2 regions of the Virgibacillus sp. FSP13 genome follow, and region 1 is predicted to be linked to the other one. Evidence: a T-box and tRNA genes for the amino acid it is inferred to sense, from the RefSeq annotation. Region 1 holds a T-box; the other holds one or more tRNA genes.

Evidence for each region. A T-box is a leader RNA that pairs with one kind of tRNA and senses whether it is charged. The one in region 1 lies ahead of pheS (phenylalanine--tRNA ligase subunit alpha), so its partner is inferred to be a tRNA-Phe.
Region 2: it has a tRNA-Phe gene. The T-box ahead of pheS (phenylalanine--tRNA ligase subunit alpha) is inferred to sense a tRNA for this amino acid. The anticodon was not compared.

The regions. Positions count from the first base shown of each region.
Region 1 is NZ_JBSVKG010000009.1:69,286-80,978, forward strand. It holds gene ACW2QC_RS10075 (lytic transglycosylase domain-containing protein) at 1-545, opposite strand, end outside; gene ACW2QC_RS10080 (ABC transporter ATP-binding protein) at 613-1,284, opposite strand; gene ACW2QC_RS10085 (ABC transporter permease) at 1,277-2,398, opposite strand; gene ACW2QC_RS10090 (ABC transporter permease) at 2,395-3,618, opposite strand; gene ACW2QC_RS10095 (hypothetical protein) at 3,641-5,230, opposite strand; gene sspI (small acid-soluble spore protein SspI) at 5,582-5,806, opposite strand; gene ACW2QC_RS10105 (TrmH family RNA methyltransferase) at 5,906-6,643, shown strand; T-box leader at 6,690-6,922, shown strand; gene pheS (phenylalanine--tRNA ligase subunit alpha) at 6,972-8,006, shown strand; gene pheT (phenylalanine--tRNA ligase subunit beta) at 8,021-10,450, shown strand; gene rnhC (ribonuclease HIII) at 10,506-11,441, opposite strand; gene zapA (cell division protein ZapA) at 11,578-11,693, shown strand, end outside.
Region 2 is NZ_JBSVKG010000008.1:41,096-52,788, forward strand. It holds gene ACW2QC_RS08955 (Na/Pi cotransporter family protein) at 155-1,783, shown strand; tRNA gene ACW2QC_RS08960 (tRNA-Asn) at 2,150-2,224, shown strand; tRNA gene ACW2QC_RS08965 (tRNA-Met) at 2,228-2,301, shown strand; tRNA gene ACW2QC_RS08970 (tRNA-His) at 2,331-2,406, shown strand; tRNA gene ACW2QC_RS08975 (tRNA-Ile) at 2,416-2,492, shown strand; tRNA gene ACW2QC_RS08980 (tRNA-Ser) at 2,505-2,597, shown strand; tRNA gene ACW2QC_RS08985 (tRNA-Phe) at 2,657-2,732, shown strand; gene ACW2QC_RS08990 (hypothetical protein) at 2,839-3,072, opposite strand; gene sodA (superoxide dismutase SodA) at 4,158-4,769, shown strand; gene ACW2QC_RS09000 (MFS transporter) at 4,892-6,163, shown strand; gene ACW2QC_RS09005 (peptidoglycan D,D-transpeptidase FtsI family protein) at 6,234-8,300, shown strand; gene ACW2QC_RS09010 (hypothetical protein) at 8,424-8,957, opposite strand; gene ACW2QC_RS09015 (hypothetical protein) at 8,979-9,323, opposite strand; gene rpmG (50S ribosomal protein L33) at 9,500-9,649, shown strand; gene ACW2QC_RS09025 (5-formyltetrahydrofolate cyclo-ligase) at 9,740-10,303, shown strand; gene ACW2QC_RS09030 (ThiF family adenylyltransferase) at 10,317-11,330, shown strand.

The sequences.
Region 1 (11,693 bases):
CCAGGCCCAGCGTTATAAGCTGCAACAGCTAATTCCGTGTTGCCATTATAGCGGTGAAGCATTTGACTTATGTATTTTGTCCCGCCTTCAATATTTTGACGTGGATCGTACGGGTTGGTAACACCAAGCCCTCGGGCAGTTTCTGGCATTAATTGCATTAGTCCTTGAGCTCCAGCATTACTTTTGGCATTAGCATTATAGTTCGATTCCGTTTTGATAATGGAATGAATTAGTTTTGGATCAATACCATACTTTTTAGCTGCTGCAGCAATATGGGAATCGTAATCAGCAGAAGATACAGGATTCTTATTGATAGCGGAAAAAGGATCCATCGTTGCAGATGACAATACTTGTTGGTAATTAGGTTTACTTATTGGTCGATCAACGTTACCATGTAATTCCGCATTGTTGTTTAGCTGTTCTTGTAACATTTGATTAAAGGCTAAGTCAACGATAGGGGAGTTAACGGAAAACGAATGATCAGCTGATGTTAAAATCGACATTGCTTTGTACTGCATCATTGCTTGTAACTCTTTTATTTCCATACTTGAAAATCCCCCTTTTAAACTATATTTAGTTTACTCTCAAACGATGATAAAGGCAATATCTTTATTATAATTTAATCGTTTCTTTACCAGCTTCTTGTAAAACATGCTGATAAAATGGATCATTACCAACACAGTAAACATGGTCACATAAATTGATAATTTCATCCATGTCATGGGATGTATATATAATTATCTTTCCATTATTTTGGGCCAAATCATTTAAATAGGTTCCTATTTCTTTTCGCGACTTTAAATCGATTCCAACAGTTGGTTCATCAAGGAGTAATAATAATGGGTCGTGGATCAAACTGATTGCCAAGTTTAATTTGCGTTTCATCCCGCCAGACAATGCTTTAACAGGTTCTTTCCATTTTTCTAATTTCATGTCCAAACATAGCTGTCTCAATTCCTGTTTGTTTTTATGCTTCCAGGCTAGTCGTTCAAAAAAGATCATATTCTCTTCCACACTAAATTCTTCCCATAACGCAATATCTTGGGGTACAAAGCCAATTTGCTTTCGGATCTTTTTTCGGCTGCTTTTGTATGTATCACTATTTAACTGGATCGATCCTGCTGTTGGCTTTAACAAGGTGGCTAAAATTTTTAACATCGTCGATTTACCTGCGCCATTCTCTCCAACAAGCCCAACAATTTCACCTGGTTTGACTGAAAATGAAACAGAGTTCAAAATTTGCTTTTTGCCATATTTCATTGATAATGAATCGATATTAAGCATCGGTTTTCTCCCTCCTTACATACCACCATATTGCGAGTATAATGATGATCAACGATGAAAGATTCATCATGCCACCTGTCAGAAAAGGTTGAATAGGACTAAGCATATGAATCCATGACGATTTATCTATTATGTCTATGGTTGGTAAGATTGCTCCACTAAAAATTGCAACAAACAGTGTTATTGCAAAAGAAAAAGTATAATAAATGAATGGGTGTTTGAACTGGCTTGCCAGTAAAAAAGCTATTAAATTCAAGATAATTCGATAACTTAACAAACTCCACAAGGAAACCCGCTCTTGAAACAATATATAAAACAGACTGATACTAAGCAAATCGGTAATGAAAAATAGTAGCGTATACAGAAAAAAGTTTCCCACGAGATAGTTTTTCCATGAATAACGTGTAAAAGCGAACCGTTGTATTACATTTGCACGCTGTTCCGTAATCACCCAATCAAATAATAGTAGTGTCGCTAACAGACAGAAAATAGCCCATAAGCCCCACAGATTAAATGTCTGCATTTTATCTGTCTGCACAGTGGTTGTGTGACCAAAGGAAAATGATGTCTCTAATAAGTTTTCCTCTTCTTGAATTTCTTTGGATTTTGTTACAATTTCATCCCAAGTCCACTGCTTGTTTGACTGGTAATGCCCGATGAGTTCCTGGACAACATACGCTGCCTTTGATCGTCCCGTTTCCTGTTGCACATAGGATAGTATCATTTCTTTCACAGGGGTATAGGCGAACGATAGGTCAGACTGATAACTTGTCAGTAAACGATTACGATTACTGTTTCGTATTTTTTGTTCAAAATCATCATGAATTACAAAGACACTATCTAATTCATGCTTTTTTAATTGGTGTAAAGCGTTTGCTTCATCAAGTTGAAAAACGCTTATGAATGGAGTCGCTTTGATTTCACGAAGCAACTCCAATGACGTATCAGTTTCATTTTCTAAAACAATGCCAACCGGAACTTTGCTGTCATCTTTTATTGCGTCGGTTACTATTGTGATTCCAATCGTTGCAGCAATTGGAATCAAGAGCCAAAATAAAATGCTTAACCAATGCTTTTTCCAATGGATCAAGCGCGTCTCTATAATAGGTTTCATTGATTAACACGCTCCTTCCACAATGACACACCCGTTAAAAGAAAGAAACCAGCCAATGTTAGAAGCGAAAGTGGCAGATAATCTGCATAAAAACGTTCATTTAAGACAATTTCCTGTAACCAATGGAAAGCTTGGTTAGAGAAACTGTATGGCAAGTATGCTTGTAAATAGGCTGGAAAATACAATGATGGGATAATGGCTCCACTAATTAATAATGTAAATCCTGTGAACAATGATTGCACAAGTAACCGCAACTTCTGTGTTTGGATTATTGTTTCGATCAGTGCCAAACCTTCTAAAAAGATAAAACTATATAATAGCGTAATGATGGCTATTCGAACGTAATCCTCTTTATATAATGTAATGTCTGTAAAAAGCTGGAATGCATATAAAGCAAAAACTGCACAAAATGCAGTAATAGCAAGCGTTGTTATGATTTTTGCCAGTAGCTGTTGTAACGCTGAAACACCATATAGACGCATCCGTTGTTTTATTCGTATGTGATCATCACGTGTTAGAAATGAATAGAAAGCAATCAACCAGATGGTTATGATGATAAACCAGCTTGCGAGTGCGTAATAATGAAATGGCGTATTTGTTGCTTGGTTGGTTACTGTTTCTTCATCAAGCATTTTATCTTTGCCAATTGTATAAAGGACAAAACTTGTAAATTGGTCAAATAGCATGTCATTGCGTTCATCAGTCCCCATTGGTAATTGTTTTGCAAAAAAATTAATGGTTAAAATATTCGCCTGTGCTGCCCGGATATGTCGGGAAACACTATCAAGGAGTTCTTTAATCACAAAGCTTTCCGTTGGTTTATTCGGATTTCCAGTAATATGTAAAGTAACAGATTTACCTTGATAAAGATGTTCAGTAAACTCTTTTGGAAACGTTATGTATGCACTAAGGTTATTTTGCTCCAGATCATTGTTGGCTTTCTCTTCAGATAGTGCATTGATCGAAATATAGTTGCCTAACTGAGAGGATTCTTCAATTAATTTTACAACCAACTGCGTTTCTTTGGATTGATCCAAATCGACTAATCCTATTTGAATAGGATCTCTTTCATCTTGGTCAATAAAAGAAGCAATCATGATAGCACATAGCGTTATAACAACAATAGGAAAAAGCAAAAGAAGAGGAAGTGATGGCCACTTCCTCCGTAGTATTTTAAAGTCATGTTTCATAAACAAAAATAGATGATTTATAAACAGCATGGTGCCACTTCCTTGTTAAAACTTAAAGTCCGTTGAGACCGCCACCAGCCCCTAAAATACCCATAAGCCATTGCTGGTATTGTGGCATTACGTCAGATTCAAAATATTGCATGATCTCATTTACAGACATACTGCCAAGGTCTTTCACGCTAGAATCATCAGGTGCTTCAACTTTTTTAATCGTTTTTGCATCTTTTGCTACATGTAGGCTGAACATATCTTGTGTTATACCTGGAGCTTCAACTGAAAACGTGTTTTCTGAGTTCATTTTATCATTATCATATGTTGCCACACCAGACCAATTTAAGCTACCTGTTCCAGAGTCTGGGCTATTTATGGAAAATACGCGTTCATAGTCGCGTTTACCGTCCTTTAATGTCTCGGTTCCATCATAACTTATTTCTGTATTACCTGCTACTAGTTTAATAGTATCGTCAGCTTTATTATTTTTCCATGATAAATCACCGGTTAAGGTCATGGATTCCTTATTCGTTGCATCTCCCGCCGTAAACTCATAGTCGAATTTTTGCGTTTCATCGTTTAATAAATGTGTACCTGTAATTGTCAGGGTACCAATGTCATCCTTATTTGGACCAGCACCGATAGTGAAATCTCTTTTTACAATCAAATCATTTTTAACCCAAATAATTGATGTTAATCCTTTAGGAATATGGGCGTCTTTTAATCCTTTGATTGCTTCATCAAGTCCTTTTTCAAAGTTTTTGATTTCTTGATCAATGTCCACGCCAGCAAATTCTGAGCTTAAACCGAATTGTTGTATTTCCATTTGCTCTGTGATAATCTTTTTTAACCGTTTATCGTCTTTTGCTTTTTTCAAGGTTGTTGAGAGGATATCTTTTACCTTTTGCTCTGAAAGATGTAGGGTAATCTTCTTCGTATCAAAACTTTCCTTGTCAACCTTTACTGTTTCATCTGATGAATCAAATGCTTCGTCAGGAATTTCATCATAAATGGTTGTGATATATTCCTCGGTTAAATACTCCTGATCGTCTTCTGGTAAGCCTTTTGCCATTTCAAAAAAGGAATTAAAGTCAATTGTTTCGTCTTTCGGGAATGTTGGGTCTGCTTCATGTAGTAACTTACCCAGATCTCTATCCTTTAATTGTAGTGTTTCTTGAAGAAAAGGAAGACCGAGCATTACCTTATCTGCATCAAGGAAAAGGTTAATATCACCAATTTCCATTTCACCTAAGTTCGCTTGAATATCAGCCGCAACTTTATTTTCTTGCAAGTCTGTTTGTGTTGTCAGCGTAAGCGAAGAATTATTAATGATTTCCTGTGGATTCATCATCCCATAACCTCCGCTAGTTGGGTCGTTATAATTAGCTGATAATTCGACTGCTGCTTCGGTTGGATTTTCTTCTGTTTGTTTTCGCCAATCAAATTCTGACTGATATCGTTCATTGATTCTTTCTTTCATAAATTCGATTGTGTTTTTCTCAGCTGTAAAGTATTGTGCTTTGTCAGAACCAGTGATTAATACGTAAGCGGTCACACCGCCACCAACTACTAGTAATGCTGCAACGATTATTGCAATAATCTTTTTGGAAAATCCTTTCTTTGCTTCCTCTGAATTGTACGTTTCATCCATGTACAAACTCCCCCTCGCTTTCTTTACCCTCTTACTATTTTATTATTAAGTACTTAGCCTATAACAATAATGTATGAATAATTATATATCATTCCTGAAAAAATTGGTCAAATTGTTCCATGTTTTTATAAAAACTAACTAGGTCTTAAGGTGGTGTTTTGTTTTGGGTTAAAAATGATAAGCTAATTCTTTATGTCTACTATTTAGTAATTTATTGGAAACTAAGTTTAAGGTAGCCGATAATTTTTGAGGGATTTTAGATTGCGAAGGATATTTGCAGGACTAATTATTTATTTTGATAAAAAAATGATAGATGCTTGATTGTGCATCTACCATTGTATAAACACCATATTAACCAGTAGTGGTTGCGTTTTTAACACCTTGTTCCAAAGCATCAACCATTTCCTGTTTTTCTTGTTGGTCCGAATGTTTCCAGATTAATTCAAAAAGAACACCTAAACCAGGAAGCATTTTTTCTTCGCCATTCTGAATGGCATCAACGATTGTGGCTTCTAATTGCTCTTGATCATTTTTAGCGATATTCGTTAATATAGCTTTCCGTAAATTTAAATCCAATCATTTCACCCCTTTATTTCATATAGGATTATGGATAGTTTGACCGATTTATGGTGAAATATGTATGATTAACATACAATAAATGAAGGATGCGATGGAATGATAACGTCGGTGCAAAATGATAAAGTCAAACTTTGGAATAAATTGAAAAAGAAAAAAGATCGAATTCAATTAAAAACATTTTTAATTGAAGGTTTTCATTTGGTAGAAGAAGTACATTCAAGTGACTGGGAGATAAAGGAAATCATTCTGCAAGAGGGGATAGATGTGCCTGAGTTTGCAGAGGGATATCCTATTGTTATTGTAAGTTCGCTTGTTTTCAACCATATTTCAAACACGAAAACACCACAAGGAATTGCAGCGGTAGTAAAAATGAAAAATTACAATCAAGAAATGTTTGAACAAGTGTTGATTCTAGATGCTATACAGGATCCAGGAAATTTGGGAACAATGATCCGAACTGCAGATGCGGCAGGGTTTGATGCTGTTATATTAGGTGATAATACAGTTGATATGTATAATGATAAAGTGGTTCGTTCTACACAAGGGTCGTTATTTCATATTCCCATTTTTCAGGCGAACCTTTTAACGAAAATTTCCCAATTAAAAAAGGATGGTTTCACGGTTTGGGCATCTGCTTTAACTAATTCATCTTCTTATTTAGAAATAAAACCTAGTAAGAAAACGGCATTAATCATTGGGAATGAAGGATCAGGTATTCATGAAGATGTGCTGGGATTGGCAGATATTTGTGTTAAAATCCCGATCTATGGAAAGGCGGAATCCTTAAACGCTAGTGTTGCAGCGGGAATATTGATGTATTATATTAAGGGTTAATCATTGCAACATCCATAAATTTTATCTATAATAAAAGAAATTTGTAAATGATGCTATGAAAGAGCCTGTTAACAAGAGAAAAACGGTTTTAGGGAGGAAATGTCTAGGACTGAAAGCATTTCTACTGTTTACTTGTTAATGTTTCACTCTGGAGCTGACACTTGGACCTTGTTCTCAAGTAAAGGTGTACCGGATCTTATCCGTTATCAAGCTTAAGTTGGACACAGCAGTATTGTGTCAACAAGGGTGGTACCGCGAATTTAAAGCCTCGTCCCTTTTTGTGGATGAAGGCTTTTTTGTTTTTGCTATTAAAAAGGAGGTTTGTTCAATGAAGGAACAATTAGAGGCGTTACAAACAGAAGCACTAGCACGTATTGCTGACACGAGTGACAGCAAGGAACTTCAAGCCATTCGTGTTGCTTATTTAGGGAAAAAAGGATCGATTACAGGGATCTTAAAAGGTATGGGTAAACTATCCAAGGAAGAACGTCCGGTGGTAGGGGAAATTGCCAACCGTGTTCGTGAATCAATCACGGAGGCAATTGAACAAAAAAGTGAGACACTTGAACAACAAGCCCTAGAACAACAACTAGAAAAAGAAACAATTGATGTGACATTGCCAGGTCGTCCTGTTCAAGTTGGCGGTCCACATTTATTAACCAACCTCATTGAGGAAATTGAAGATTTATTTATTGGTATGGGATTTGAAGTAAGGGAAGGTCCGGAAGTAGAGACGGATTATTTTAACTTTGAAGCATTAAATTTACCAAAAGATCATCCTGCTCGCGATATGCAAGACACATTTTATATCACAAACGAATTATTATTAAGAACCCATACGTCACCGGTGCAGGCACGAACAATGCGGGCATATGAAGGAAAAAAATCGGTTAAAATGATATGTCCAGGTAAGGTTTATCGACGCGATACGGATGATGCAACACACTCCCATCAATTTACCCAAATTGAAGGACTATATGTTGATAAAGATGTACGGATGAGTGATCTAAAGGGGATTTTAGATGTTTTTGCTAAAAAAATGTTTGGGGAAGATAGAGAAATTCGCCTACGTCCAAGCTTTTTCCCGTTTACGGAACCATCTGTAGAAATGGATATTTCCTGTAAAGTTTGTCATGGTGCGGGATGTTCCGTTTGTAAAGGCACTGGATGGATTGAAATTTTAGGTGCTGGTATGGTTCATCCAAATGTGCTGGAAATGGCAGGATATGATCCAAACGTATACACTGGTTTCGCGTTCGGTATGGGACCGGAACGAATTGCAATGCTGAAATATGGAATTGATGATATCCGTCAATTTTACACGAACGACAAACGATTCTTAAAACAATATCATAATGCATAGGGAGGTATAAAGCTGTGTTAGTTTCATTAAATTGGTTGAAAAATTATGTAGATATCGAAAATAATACACCGGAAGAACTTGCAGAGAAAATAACGAAAAGCGGTATTGAAGTGGAAGGCATTGAATATGTCGCTGAACAAAGCAAGGATGTAGTTGTTGGGTATGTGAAAGAATGTGCTAAACATCCAAACGCAGATAAGTTAAATCTCTGTCAAGTTGATGTAGGTGAAGACGAATTGCTGCAAATTATTTGTGGTGCACCAAATATTCAACAAGGACAAAAGGTAGCAGTTGCAAAGCCTGGAGCGGTTTTGCCTGGGAATTTCAAAATTAAAAAAGTAAAATTGCGTGGCATTGAATCGAATGGCATGATTTGTTCATTACAAGAACTGGGAATTCAGGAGAAGTACGTTCCTAAAGATGTGGCAGATGGAATATTTGTTTTCCAAAATCATCTAGAAATCGGTCAGGATGTTACACCACTTTTAAATCTTGATGATGCTATTTTAGATTTAGGACTGACACCTAACAGGGCAGATTGTCTAAGCATGTTAGGAGTTGCTTATGAAGTAGCGGCCATTTTGGATAAGCCAATTCATTTGCCGGAAGAAAAAGTTAATCAAGCAGACGAACATGCTGATGATTATGTTTCGGTTAAAGTAGAAGATAAGGAATTGAATCCCTTCTATGGAGCGTTTATCGTGAAAGACGTGCAAATTCAATCATCACCAATCTGGATGCGCAATTATTTAATGGCAGCAGGGATCCGACCGATCAATAATGTAGTTGATATCACGAATTATGTATTGCTTGAATATGGTCAACCATTACATGCCTTTGATTATGATCGTTTGGATTCAAATGAGATTGTCGTTCGACGTGCAGCTGAAAATGAGACAATTGTGACACTAGATGAACAAGAACGTAAATTATCACCTGAAAATTTGGTCATCACCAATGGAAAAGAACCAGTTGCTCTTGCCGGAGTAATGGGTGGTGCAAACACAGAAGTGCACGAAGAAACGAAAACGATTTTATTAGAAGCGGCATATTTCGCCCCTTCGTCAGTCAGGAGAACTGTAAAAGAGACAGGGTTACGTAGTGAGTCTAGCACACGCTATGAAAAAGGTATTGACCCAAATCGTGTGAAACGCGCAGGTATCCGAGCATGTCAGCTTTTAGAAACATATGCAGGTGGGACTGTGTTAAATAATCCAGTAGTTGTTGACGAGCTAGATCATTCGGAAAAGGAAGTTGCTATTAATACGGATGAAATAAACAAACGACTAGGTACAACGATTACAACGGAAGAAATTGCAAACATTTTAACGAAATTACGTTTTTCATATGATCAACAAAATGACCATTTCCATGTAAATATACCTACTCGTCGCGGAGATATTTCTATTTTTGAAGATATGCTTGAAGAAGTAGCACGAATTTATGGGTATGATAACTTGCCATTCACATTACCAGCTGGGGCCTCACAAGCTGGTGCACTAACAGAACGTCAATGGCTAAAGCGACAAGTTAAAAATTTTATGCAAGGTGCTGGCCTGATGGAGACGATTACGTATTCCTTGACTAGTGATGATTATGTTTCGAAATTAATTAGTCCAGAAGTTAGAAATGATAATTTGTCACCAGTCAAGCTGGCCATGCCGATGAGTGGAGATCATAAGTATTTGCGTTTAAGTGTACTTCCTGAGTTATTACAGACAGTATCGTATAACCTTGCTAGAAACCAGACAGATATTGCGTATTTTGAACTTGGCTCGATCTTTATCTCGAACGAGCAAGAAACGACGAAACAACCAGATGAAAAATTACGTTTAGCTGGTGTGTTATCTGGCCTTTGGGAGGAGCACGAATGGCAGCAAGAAAAGAAATTAGTTGATTTTTATGTGGTAAAAGGAATTGTTGAAGGTCTGTTTAATTTCTTAGAAGTTCCAGTTTCTTTTGAACAAGCAAAATTACCTGATATGCATCCTGGTCGATGTGCGAAAATTGTCATGAATAACAATGTGGTTGGATTTATTGGTCAACTTCATCCATCACAAGAAAAACAAATGGATTTAAATGAAACATATGTATTTGATATCAATATGGATCAAGTATTTAATGAATATGACAACAATCCAAGCTATCAATCAATACCAAAATATCCATCAATCGTCCGTGACATTGCTTTTGTACTGGATGAAGATGTACAAGCGGGTGATGTTGTAAACGTGATCCAGGAGACAGATAAAGATTTGGTGAAAGATATTCAAATCTTTGACGTTTATACAGGAGAACATTTACCAGATGGGAAAAAATCAGTTGCATATCGGTTGCTTTATCAGGACCCTGAACGAACATTGAAAGATGAAGAAGTAGAAGAATCCTATCAAGCAATTGTTGCAGCAGTTAATGAAACATGTCATGCATATGTGAGGTCGTAAAAAATAAACCTGGTATGGGCTATTCACCGCCCATACCAGGTTTTATTTAACTAAATTATAAATACTTTTCTGCTTTCTTTGTATTAACAAAATGTGTTTTGGCACAAGTCGTTAGTATATCGTGTCCTTTTTTGTTTATTATTTTTGCAATTACTTGGTCAACATGATTAGAAGCACCTTTTGGTAATGTTATGTCAAGTTTATCAGATAGTTTATCCATTTCATTTAAAAAACTGGTTCGAGCGATAATTGATCCAGCGGCAACTGCAATAGAATAGCTCTCAGCTTTCGTCATGAAATATGTCTTATCCGTAATTTTTTCTTGTTCACTGGCAATATACTTCTTATACAGGCTGGGTTCACAAAACTGATCGATCAAGATTCCTTCAAATTTCAATTCGTCAACTTTCTCCAATACATTTTGAATAGCATGATGATGGAGCATCGCTTTCATTTTCCCTTGTGACCAACCTTTGTTTTTCAATGCGTTATATTTTTCATTACGCAATACTAACAGTGAATAGGTAATATCAAGTTTCATTATTTCTTTTGCTATTCGTTTAATTGTCTTATCGGTTAGATTTTTAGAGTCTTGGACGCCAATTTGTTTTAATTTCTCAATTTGATTTGCATGAACAGCCGCACATGCTACGGTTATTGGACCAAAATAGTCACCTGTTCCAGCCTCGTCTGACCCAATATGGGAAGCTACAAATAGACTAGTTGGTGGTGAGTTTTTGTGGGCTGAATTAGTAACAGGCTTCTTCTTTTTTGCAGATTCCTCTCCATTGTCTTTCGTCCATTTTGCTGATTCAATTTCCGGATTTTTGCCCTGAAAAAGGACCTTTCCAGACCGGTAAGCGGTTATAACTGCATTCGATGTTTTAGCCCGAAAGATAGCTCCTTGTGGTGAAGCGGTAACTGAGCTTGCGTAATATTGCTGCATTTCTTTAATAGTTGTAAGCGGAATAACGTGTACGCTTTGTGGCATATTTATCTCTCCATTCCATTGCTTATAATCACTATAGCAAAGGATTTAACATTTTAAAAAGGTTTATTCTTTAGTTTCCTAAATGCATTCTTCATGTTAAGATAAAGTGAATAATTTTTTCCGAGGGGGTAGCCGTGTGACCCAGAATGATAAAACACGAATAACGGTAGAAATACATAATAAATCATATACAATTGTTGGGACCGAACCAGCACACCATGTCCGTCTTGTTGCTAGTTTAGTGGATCAAAA
Region 2 (11,693 bases), on a different contig from region 1:
TTTTTTTTACGCTCTCTTGGGAAGTGCCATTGTAGAAAATAGAATGTAAATTTATTGTTAAGAATGTAGAATAAGTATTTACAAAACGTGAGGGCGTGGCTAATAATGAAAAAGGTATGACATAATTCAACAATGTGAAGGGGCGGTAAAACCATTGGGTATCGATTTACAAACACTTCTTTTTGAGTTTTTTGGCGGTTTGGGTATTTTCCTGCTCGGAATAAAATTTATGGGAGAAGGATTACAAAAAACTGCGGGTGAACGGTTGCGAGATATTCTTGATAAAACGACAAGTAATCCTTTTCTAGGTGTACTTGCGGGTATGATTGTAACGATACTTATTCAAAGTAGTTCAGGCACAACCGTACTAACCGTTGGGCTTGTAAATGCAGGTTTTATGACACTGAGACAAGCTATCGGTGTCATTATGGGTGCAAATATTGGAACAACTGTTACAGCATTTATTATCGGTATTGATTTAGGTGAATATGCATTACCAATTATTGCAGTTGGATGTTTCCTCTTATTCTTCTTCAAAAATCAGAAAGTTAATTCGATCGGACAAACTATCTTTGGCTTTGGCGCTTTATTTTTTGGACTCGAATTGATGAGCAGTGGTATGTCACCATTGAGAGGACTGGAGTCATTTCATGAACTGACGGTAGAAATGAGTTCAAATCCAGTACTTGGCGTCATTATTGGAACATTGTTTACGGTTATCGTTCAGAGTTCGAGTGCGACGATTGGAATTTTGCAGGGATTGTTTTCAGAAGGAGCAATCGATTTACAAGCAGCAATACCTGTCCTTTTTGGTGACAATATTGGAACAACAATTACAGCGATATTAGCATCGATTGGTGCAAGTGTCGCGGCTAAACGTGCAGCTTTTACACACGTGATTTTTAATTTAGTAGGTGCAGCAATATTTATTGTTGGATTGGATTTATTTACTCACTTTGTTTATTATTTACAAGGACAGTTTCATTTGAATCCGGAAATGACATTAGCTTTCGCACATGGTAGTTTTAACATTGCCAATACGGTACTTCAATTTCCATTTATTGCTGGATTAGCGTGGATTGTGACGAAAATAATTCCTGGTGAGGACGTTACAATTGAATATAAACCAAAGCACTTAGATCCTATATTTATTCAGCAATCATCTGCACTCGCGCTTGAACAGGCAAAGGCAGAGGTTATTCGCATGGGAGAGTATGCTTGTATCGGGTTAGAAGAAACGAATCAGTACTTGTTTACACAACAGCAAAAACATTCGGAAATGGCGATGCAAGTGGAAGGTGCATTGAATAATTTGGATCGCAAAATTACCGATTATCTTGTGGAAGTATCATCTGGTTCGTTATCAGAACTAGAAAGTGCCAAGCATACTGCATTAATGGATTCAGTACGTGATATTGAACGGATTGGCGATCATTTCGAGAATATTATAGAATTAATTGATTATAAGATTTCAAATAAAGTCGAGTTAACGGATCAAGCCAAAGAAGATCTGAACAATATGTTTGATTTAACGATTTTAACGGTTAAGCAAGCTGTTAAAGCACTTGATCAAATGGATCGGCAAGAAGCGTTAGCTGTTGCGCAAAAAGAAGATCAAATCGATAAAATGGAACGAAAGTATCGCAAAAAGCACATTATTCGCATGAATGAAGGTTTGTGTAATGGATCGGCAGGTATTGTGTTTGTTGATATTATTAGTAATTTAGAACGAATCGGCGATCATGCTGTGAATATTGCGGAAGAGGTTCTTGGTGAATCGTAGCGAAGTTTGGCAGGGAATATCCCTGCCAAATAAAAATTTTTAAGATTTGTATTGAAAACTATAAATGAAAATGCTATAGTATTTATTGTTGTTTCCGTTAAAAGTAACAACGAGTTACATAAGATATTTTGAAAAAAGTTTTGATCGAATGATTGACAGATTCTGTCGGATATGGTAAATTATTATTCGTCGCTGATAAAAAACGACAGGGATTTGTTAGATAATTCCACAGTAGCTTGACCGTAACATCCTTGAATTACTTCAAAGTAGGTCATGCGAGGGAGTGTTTACCTCCTGATGAAACTTGCAACATGACGAACACATCCTTGTTGGATTGTTCTACAATGAAATACTATATTAGATAATTCCACAGTAGCTCAGTGGTAGAGCTATCGGCTGTTAACCGATCGGTCGTAGGTTCGAATCCTACCTGTGGAGCCATATGGCGGTGTAGCTCAGCTGGCGAGAGCGTACGGTTCATACCCGTGAGGTCGGGGGTTCGATCCCCTCCGCCGCTACTATAGTTATAAAACAAAAAGCCTAAATGGCGGTCGTGGCGAAGTGGTTAACGCACCGGATTGTGGCTCCGGCATCCGTGGGTTCGATCCCCACCGGTCGCCCCATAAATTTTAGGACCCTTAGCTCAGTTGGTTAGAGCTATCGGCTCATAACCGATCGGTCGCAGGTTCGAATCCTGCAGGGTCCACCATAAAAAGCTTACGGAGGTATACCCAAGTCTGGCTGAAGGGATCGGTCTTGAAAACCGACAGGCGGGTCAAACCGCGCGGGGGTTCGAATCCCTCTACCTCCTCCATACATATTTTAATGCCAGAGATGAAATACGAGGATAATATAATATTTAAAAAATCATATGGCTTTGTAGCTCAGTCGGTAGAGCAACGGACTGAAAATCCGTGTGTCGGCGGTTCGATTCCGTCCGGAGCCACCATTTTATAATTAATAATATTACTAACAAGCTACTTGATGCTTGTTTTTTTATTTATAAATTTTAGCAAATAGTTATATTCTCTGCTTAAAATACAACAACTTAACACTCAAATGTTATGATTATTCATCCGAAATTCTAGGTGTGGTTTTTTACTCTGTTTATACGCATTTATGAAATTTTGGTATGAAGTGACACCAAGTTTTTTTGTATTACCATCAAAAAAACGGTCAAAGATAATTTTCTTAGCTTGGTCAGCATTACAATGTTGAGAATTCATCGTTAATTGAAAGTAGGATTGGAAATATTTCTGGCTGAGCGTACCAGCATTTTTTATTAACACGGTAAAAACTCCTCTTTATATATTTATAGGGAAAAAGTTGGTCTAAGGCTTTTTCCTATTCAATTTCCATGCTATAGTAGACCATCTTAGCAGGTTTTTGTTTTGCATTCATTATCATTCCATTATAGGATAAACTGGTTAAAAGAACCAATAATCGCTTTTATTAGTTAAAACTCAACTTTTGCAGCTTCAAATGGACAAATAGGCCTTGATAAAATGAGGAAGGATGAAGATTCACTGCTTAAGTTGACTTTGGATCAATCGCATTTAAACAAACTGCGACTGCTGGGCTCTTTTTCTATAAGTACGCGCATTTCCTGCCGTCCGGGATCGTTCCGGGTGGATGCTTTCCGCGGGCACGGCCTCAGCCTTCGACGCACAGGACGTGCTAGTGCAGGTGTTGCGACAGGACGTCGCGTATTTAACCTGCCTCGAGAAAACCACTCCGGGGTCTTCGGACACGTGCTGTTCCCGCAGGACAAGGAAGGCTTCGTCAGCGATACATCGCACGAAGAAAAAGTGCTTTTCTTTTTCGAGGAGTCACCACCCTCCACTCACCCGGACTAGTGAAGCGATAGAATGTGGCTTGGTAGGACACGTACTACTACAGTCAATGGTAGTAAATGCAATACCAGTGTATTTCCGGAACGGCGAGGGAGCAATTTCTTAGTTACCTCGCATTTTTTATATAAAACAACAAATGCTTTCAAAGGGGCGAATAATCGCAGTCCCAATCTTTTAGAAAACAGTCTTTATGTTTACCAAGGTTATCAAGGCAATTATTAGAAACGTTCCAAGTTTGCCCCAGCTAACTGTTTGATATTATTTTATTGGTGCGAAAGTTGAGTTAAAATATACATAGGTTTTCCAATGATCGAAGCAACAAGGAGATCAAAGTTTTTCATTCGGATGTTTTATTTTTTTTCAATCGGGTATTATTTAATATGTGATCAAGTTGATTATCACGATTGTATTGTAAAAATATGCATATAATTTGCATGTACGATAAAGCTTTGATAATCTTGCATTAAAAGGGTGAATATTCTATCCTTTTTTAACATAATTATGAAGGAGGACGTTTAGTAATGGCTAAATTTGAATTACCAGAATTACCTTATGCATACGATGCTTTAGAACCAACAATTGATAAGGAAACAATGAACATCCATCATACGAAGCATCATAATACTTATGTTACAAAACTTAATGGTGCACTTGAAGGACAAGCTGATCTTCAAGATAAATCACTAGAAGATCTTGTAAGCAACCTAGATGCTGTACCTGAAAATATTCGCACTGCTGTACGTAATAATGGTGGTGGCCATGCGAACCATAGCTTATTCTGGAAAGTATTATCACCAAATGGTGGTGGCGAACCATCAGGTGAATTAGCTGACAAAATAAATGGTACATTTGGTAGCCTTGATAAGTTTAAGGAAGAATTTGAAACAGCTGCAAAAGGTCGTTTCGGATCTGGATGGGCATGGTTAGTTGTTAATAATGGTGCACTTGAAGTTACAAGCACGCCTAACCAAGATTCACCTTTAATGGAAGGTAAAACACCTATTCTAGGCCTTGATGTTTGGGAGCATGCTTATTATCTTAAATATCAAAACAAACGTCCTGAATATGTTTCAGCATTCTGGAACGTTGTTAACTGGGATGAAGTAGCAAAAAATTATAATGAAGCTAAATAAATAAACATAAAAAACGCGGGATCAATGTTTCCCGCGTTTTTTTATGTTTTCATTGGTAATCCTTTTGCATATCTGATGATGATTTGCTCAAACTATTAGATATACAAAAGGAGCTTAAAATCATGCTAAAAAGTCTAGAAAACATAACAGGAAAAGTAGATATAAATCGGGATTTAATCTTTTTATTGGTGATTGGAGGACTCTATTCTTTAGGGATTTTTCTTTCCAACACTTTTGTCAACATTTACCTTTGGAAACAATCCGGGGATTATATCACAATCGCCATGTATAACTTGGGTATTTATTTGTTCCAACCAGTCATGTTTATCCTTGCTGGGCGAATAGCGAAAAAGATTGATCGTGTTATCGTTTTACGTTTGGGGGTAATTTTTTTATCTCTATTTTTTTTGAGTGTTTTAATCATTGCTGAAAAAGCCTCCACTTACAACTTTTTGTTAGGAAGCGTACTTGGTATTGGTTATGGGTTTTACTGGCTTGCCTATAATGTATTAACCTTTGAGATCACTGAACCGGAAACACGGGATTTCTTTAATGGATTTCTAGGGGTTTTGCAATCGTTTGGTGGAATGGTCGGTCCTGTATTAGCTGGTTTTATTATTGCGAAAATGACCGCCAATGTTGGATATACGACTATATTCACGATTTCGTTTATATTATTTATTTGTGCAGTTGCTTGCAGTTTCGCATTAAAACGCCGACAAGCAGAAGGAGATTTTCATTTTAAAAGGATTTTTATTGAACGTCATCACAATAAAAATTGGCGAAAAATTTTACATGCTCATGTATTCCAAGGTTTACGTGAAGGGATATTTTTGTTCGTTATTTCCATTTGGGTGTTCCTCGTTACCAAAAGTGAATTTTCTTTAGGTATGTTTAATTTGTGTCTATCTGGGTTGTCTTTTGTATTTTATTTTATCGCCACAAAATACATTAAACCTTCATTGCGAAAGAAGGCAATCTTGCTTGGAGGGGTAATTCTTTACTTTTCGATATACATTATTCTGTTCAAGATCAGTTATGTGAACCTGATCATCTATGCCGTTGTAATCGGTATTGCTTATCCAATAATCAATGTCCCATATGCTTCGTTAACATATGATGTGATTGGCAAGGCATGGAAGGCAAAGGACTTACGGGTAGAATATATTGTTGTTCGTGAACTCTTTGTCAATATTGGTCGAGTTGCATCAATTTCGATCTTTCTTATCACCGTTTCGCTGTTTCCGGCAGAAAAAATTATACCGATACTTTTGGTCGTATTAGGCACGGGACATTTGTTTATTTATTTTTTCGTTAAGGATATTTACTTAGGTAGTTCCCGTAAAAAAGAAGTTCCGATAAAAGAGCAGCTGACAGATGAAAAAAATCGTTAAAACATGTTAGATTCTGCTTCAAAAGATGATATAATAAGAGGAAATGTTTACAGAAAAATGGGGGAGGAAAATGGTAAAGAAAAAAAAGAAAAAACGACAGCTTCCCTTTCGTTTGAATATATTATTTTTTGTTGTATTTTTAATGTTTTCTGTCCTGATTCTTCAATTGGGTGTGGTTCAAATTTTAAACGGGGAAAGCTTCCAAGAAGAAATTGATCGGACAATTAAGGATACCACAAAAATACCAGTACCTCGTGGGAAAATCTATGACCGTTACCATAATGTAATTGTGGACAATAAACCATTGTATTCCATCACCTATACACCGCCAAAAGGAGTACAAGCAAAAGACCGGTTAGATGTAGCAGAAAAGCTGTCAACGTATATTTCTATGTATAACGAAAAGAATAAAGAAGAAAAATTAGATACTATAACATTACGGGATAAGAAGGAATACTGGTATTTAAACCATGAAGAAGAAGCGAAAAAGCGATTAAGTAAACAAGAAGCTGAAGACATGGAACCAGCAAAACAGTATAAGACGATATTAAAACGAATAAAAAAAGAAGAGGTTAATGACCTTACGGAAGAACAATTGGAAGTTATTCTCATCAAAAAAGAATTAGATAAGGCATTAACCCTAACTCCCCAAATTGTAAAAAATGAAAATGTCACGCCAGAAGAATACGCTAGAGTTGCTGAACATTTAAGTGAACTCGACGGAATTAATGCGACAACCGACTGGAATCGAGAATACCCTTATGATGAAACATTCAGCAATTTACTTGGTACAATAACCTCGCAATCACAAGGGATTTTACAGGAAAAAGAAGACTATTACCTGACACGTGGATACAGTCCGAATGATCGTGTTGGAAGAAGCGGACTGGAAGAGCAATATGAATCCGTCTTAAGAGGCAGAAAAGAGCAGATCGAATATACAACAAATAAGGCTGGAAAAGTTGTTGATACGAAGGTCGCTGTAGAGGGTCAGCGGGGAAAAGATTTAGTATTAACCATTGATATGGATCTACAAAAACGAGTTGATAAAATTATTCGTGAAGAGCTTAAGAAAACGATAAATAAGTATCCATACGATAATCGTCACATGGAAGATGCTATGGCTGTCGTCATGAAGCCGAAAACAGGAGAACTGTTAGCTGTATCTGGACAGCATTATGATCGTGAAGAACATGAGTTTTCAAATGCAGCATTAAAAACGTTGTATGAAGTACACCGTCCAGGATCAGCGGTAAAAGGTGCAACCGTCCTATCCGGTTTTCAATCAGGTGTAATAATTCCTGGCCAAACATTTAATGACAGAGAAATTCAAATTGCTGGTGACGACCCAAAAAGTTCTTGGAAAGACCTAGGACCTGTAAACGATATTACCGCCTTACAAGAATCATCAAACGTCTATATGTTTTACATCGCAATGCGTATGGGTGGTGACTTCCATTATGTGAAAGGTGAAAATTTACAGTTTGATTGGGAGTCAAAACCATTTGAAAGAATGCGAAATTATTTTAGTCAATTTGGACTTGGTACATCAACAGGGATTGATTTCCCTTATGAGGAGACAGGGTTTAAAGGAGAAAATCCAAATGCAGGTAATTTACTTGACTTTGCGATTGGACAGTATGATACATTCACAACCATGCAGTTAGCACAATATGTATCAACGATTGCAAATGATGGTTATCGTGTTCGCCCGCATTTCTTGAAGGAAATTCGCACACCTGCACCGTCTGAAGATCGATTAGGTCCTGTATTGAAAAGTGAGAATACAGAAGTACTAAACCGAATTCAAATGGATCAAAAATATATCGATCGTGTTCAAGAGGGATTCCGCCGAGCATATCAAACACCAGGCGGGACTGCGTATACTGAATTTGCTGGGAAAGACTACAATCCAGCGGGAAAAACGGGTACTGCAGAGAACACAGCTGATGGTGATTATACCGAGAACTTAACACTTGTTGGGTATGCCCCATATGATGATCCTGAAGTAGCATTTGCGATTGTTGTGCCGAATACTGGTATAGGGGAGCATATTAATAATAAGATTGGTGAACGTATTTTTGATTCGTATTTTGACTTAAAAGAGGAGCATAAAGAAGATACAAAAGATGACTAAATAAAAATGCATGGGGTCTATTACTCTAGTAAAGGGTTATAGACCTTTTTTTGTGACGAAGAAAAAAAGCTGTTTGCATCAGGGTTGTAAAACCCTTGCAAACAGCTATTATAGTCTGGATTCTTATTTCGTTATTTCTTCGGCAATTTCATAATTGCTCATATCGCTTGATACCTTAAATTTCCCAAGCTGAACTTTTTTAGCATATCCTTCTTTTTCTAAGTACTGACTGAATTCGTCAGCGTCATCAATAATATCATTTTCAACTAATAGATTACTAATCTCGGAAGATGCCATTCCGGATTTGATGGTAATGGTGTATGTTTTTTTAGCTTCTTTTTCTTTCTTTTCTTCTTTTGAATTGTCATCTGCTTTATTCTCTTCTTTTTCAGCTTTTTCGTTGTCTTTTTGTTCAGTTGCTGGTTGCTCTTCCTTTTCTTCTTCCGTTGTATCTTTGCCGTTGTCATTGACCGATAATGATATATATTCTGATTCCGATAAGACACGATAACCATCTTCTTTTAATGCTTCAATCATGTCATCAGCGGCTATATCGTCTGTATTATTTTTAGAGTCGTCAATAAACAGAAATACAATTAACAAAATCAGACTAGCTGTAAATAGTCCGATTGAAAATGAACGAATAGGTTGTTTCATGGTTTTCTCCTCATTTATAGTTTAATTATTGTTTAAGATAGCTTTTATATCGTTGCTACTTAACCCGGTGCGTTCTGAAATAGCTTCAGTTGAATACCCCTGTTGATGTAAGTTGTAGACCTTTTGAATTAAAAGTGGTTTCTTTTCTTCTGTTCGCGTTGGTTGGATATCAGTTGAAAAATCCTCTGTTAGTAGCTCTTCCTCGAGGATTTTAACTTTTTTCTTCAATTGATATGTATCCTGCATCGTTGAAATGGAAAACTGTTCAAATTGATTTTCCAGATCATCAAATTTATCATTCATAAAAAATGTCAAAACAAACAAAATTACAGCCACTGCTATTAGTGTAATTAATACATAAATCATCCTTGATACCTCCATTTTATCTTCCATATTAGTTATAACATACAATTGCCAATGAGAAAACTGGTATTTTTTTATATTTGCTCCTTGATTGATTGTTAAAGATCTGCTATTATAATTAAGTCTGAAGTGAATTTTATATGCTATTAAGCAAGTCTCACAGTTTGGAGGGAAAAATCATGCGCGTAAACATTACATTAGCTTGTACAGAAACTGGTGATCGTAATTATATTACTACTAAAAACAAGCGTACGAATCCTGAGCGAATAGAGCTTATGAAATATTGTCCACGTCTTAAAAAACATACTCTACATCGTGAAACAAAATAAATGTACGAAGATAAAACCCTTATCATTGTTGATGAGGGTTTTATTTTTGGGATTAATCAATAATACGGTATACTTCATTAAGTAGGGGGTATGACATTGGATAAATCGCAAATGCGCAAGGCTATGATCGCACAATTGAAACAGATGTCTAACGAACAGAAACAAATAATTGAACACAAGCTAATAGAGAACTTGATAACATCAGATTATTGGAAGCAGGCAACATCGATAGGGATTACAATATCCCAAGCATTTGAATGGAATACAAGACCAATAATTGAAGCTGCATGGAAGCAAGGGAAATCCGTTTGTGTACCGAAATGCCAACCAAAAGAAAAGAGGCTTGTCTTTTATCAATTTCATACATATGATCAATTGGAAACCGTTTATTATAGTTTATTGGAGCCAAAACCAGAGGAAACATTGAGGGTGGAAAAAAAGCAAATTGAATTGTTAATTGTTCCGGGGATACTGTTTGATAAAAATGGATTTCGGATTGGGTTTGGTGGAGGATATTATGATCGCTTTTTAAATGATTTCCCAAATGAAACCATTTCTTTAACAAGTGAACAACAAGTTGTTGATCATCTTCCATCTGAGTCGTTCGATATTCCGGTTAATCATCTTATGACAGAGAAGACTTTGATCAAGTAGGGAGGACTAGTTGATGAATATGGAGCGTTACTCTCGTCAGTTATTATTTTCACCTATCCAAGCAGCTGGTCAAAAAATGTTAGCGGACAGCACGGTACTCATAGTTGGCGTTGGTGCCTTAGGAACGGTTATTAGTAATCATCTGGTACGGGCCGGAGTTGGTAAAGTTAGGATTGTTGATAGGGATTATGTAGAGTTAAGTAATCTACAGCGGCAAATGTTATTTGATGAAGCAGATGCATACGAAGCGCTTCCGAAAGCAGTTGCAGCAAAGAGAAAGCTGGAAAAAATAAATAGTGATGTCACGATTGAAGCGATCATCGAGAATGTTATGAATGAAAATATCGATAAGTTAACAGATGACGTTGATGTAGTTTTAGATGGAACAGATAATTTTTCTACTCGCTTCCTTTTGAATGATATCTGTTTTAAGAAAGATATTCCATTTTCGTATGGCGGTGTCGTTAGTTCCAGAGGGATGACAGCACTATTTATTCCAGACGAAACTCCTTGTTTACGCTGTATTACAAAGGAAGGATCTGAAAGTGGACAAACATGTGATACTGTTGGCGTTATTGCTCCTGCCGTGGACATGATTTCTTCAATGGAAGTGATCGAAGTGTTGAAGTTTCTGACTGGTAATAAGCAACATTTAAGAAATACAATAAAAACAGTCGATTTCTGGTATAACCAACATTATGATATGAAATTTGCTCAAGCTAATCCACAATGTCCGACATGTCAAAGAAAAGAATATCCTGCATTACAAAAAAAGGCTCAAAACTCAGAAACTGTTTTATGTGGACGAAATACGGTGCAAATTCATCAAAAACAAAGTTGGGATCTTGCGAAAATTGATAATCAGTTAGCAAAAATCATGAAAACCAAGCGGACCCCATTTTTAGTAAAGGCAAAAATGGATGATGAAAAAACCTTTGTTATTTTTCCCGATGGTCGTGTACTCGTACAGGGAACAGAGGATATCGCCAAAGCTAGAACATTGTATGACCGATATATCGGTTCCTAATGTATATTTTGCTGACGTTGGAAAATAACTAATAACACTACTACGAATGAAAAGGGTGTTCACATGAGGGTTTTTGTAGTCCTTGCGCTGCTTGTGTCTGTATTATCGATAATTTATAAATGGCGGTATAGGTTGATCAACACCTTACTGGCAATCAGTTTCTTACGGAGGTTAACGGTTGCAATATCCATGAATTTGCCGGCGATTAAGAATAAGCTTCTACCCGGATTATTTCAGAAACAAACTAATTCATAACGGATAAAGAAAGTTGCATTTTTAGCAGCTTTCTTTTTTATAAGAAACCACCAACAACGATCTTCATAGCATAGCCCTTCAAAAAAATTCGTTGGGCTTATTTATGTA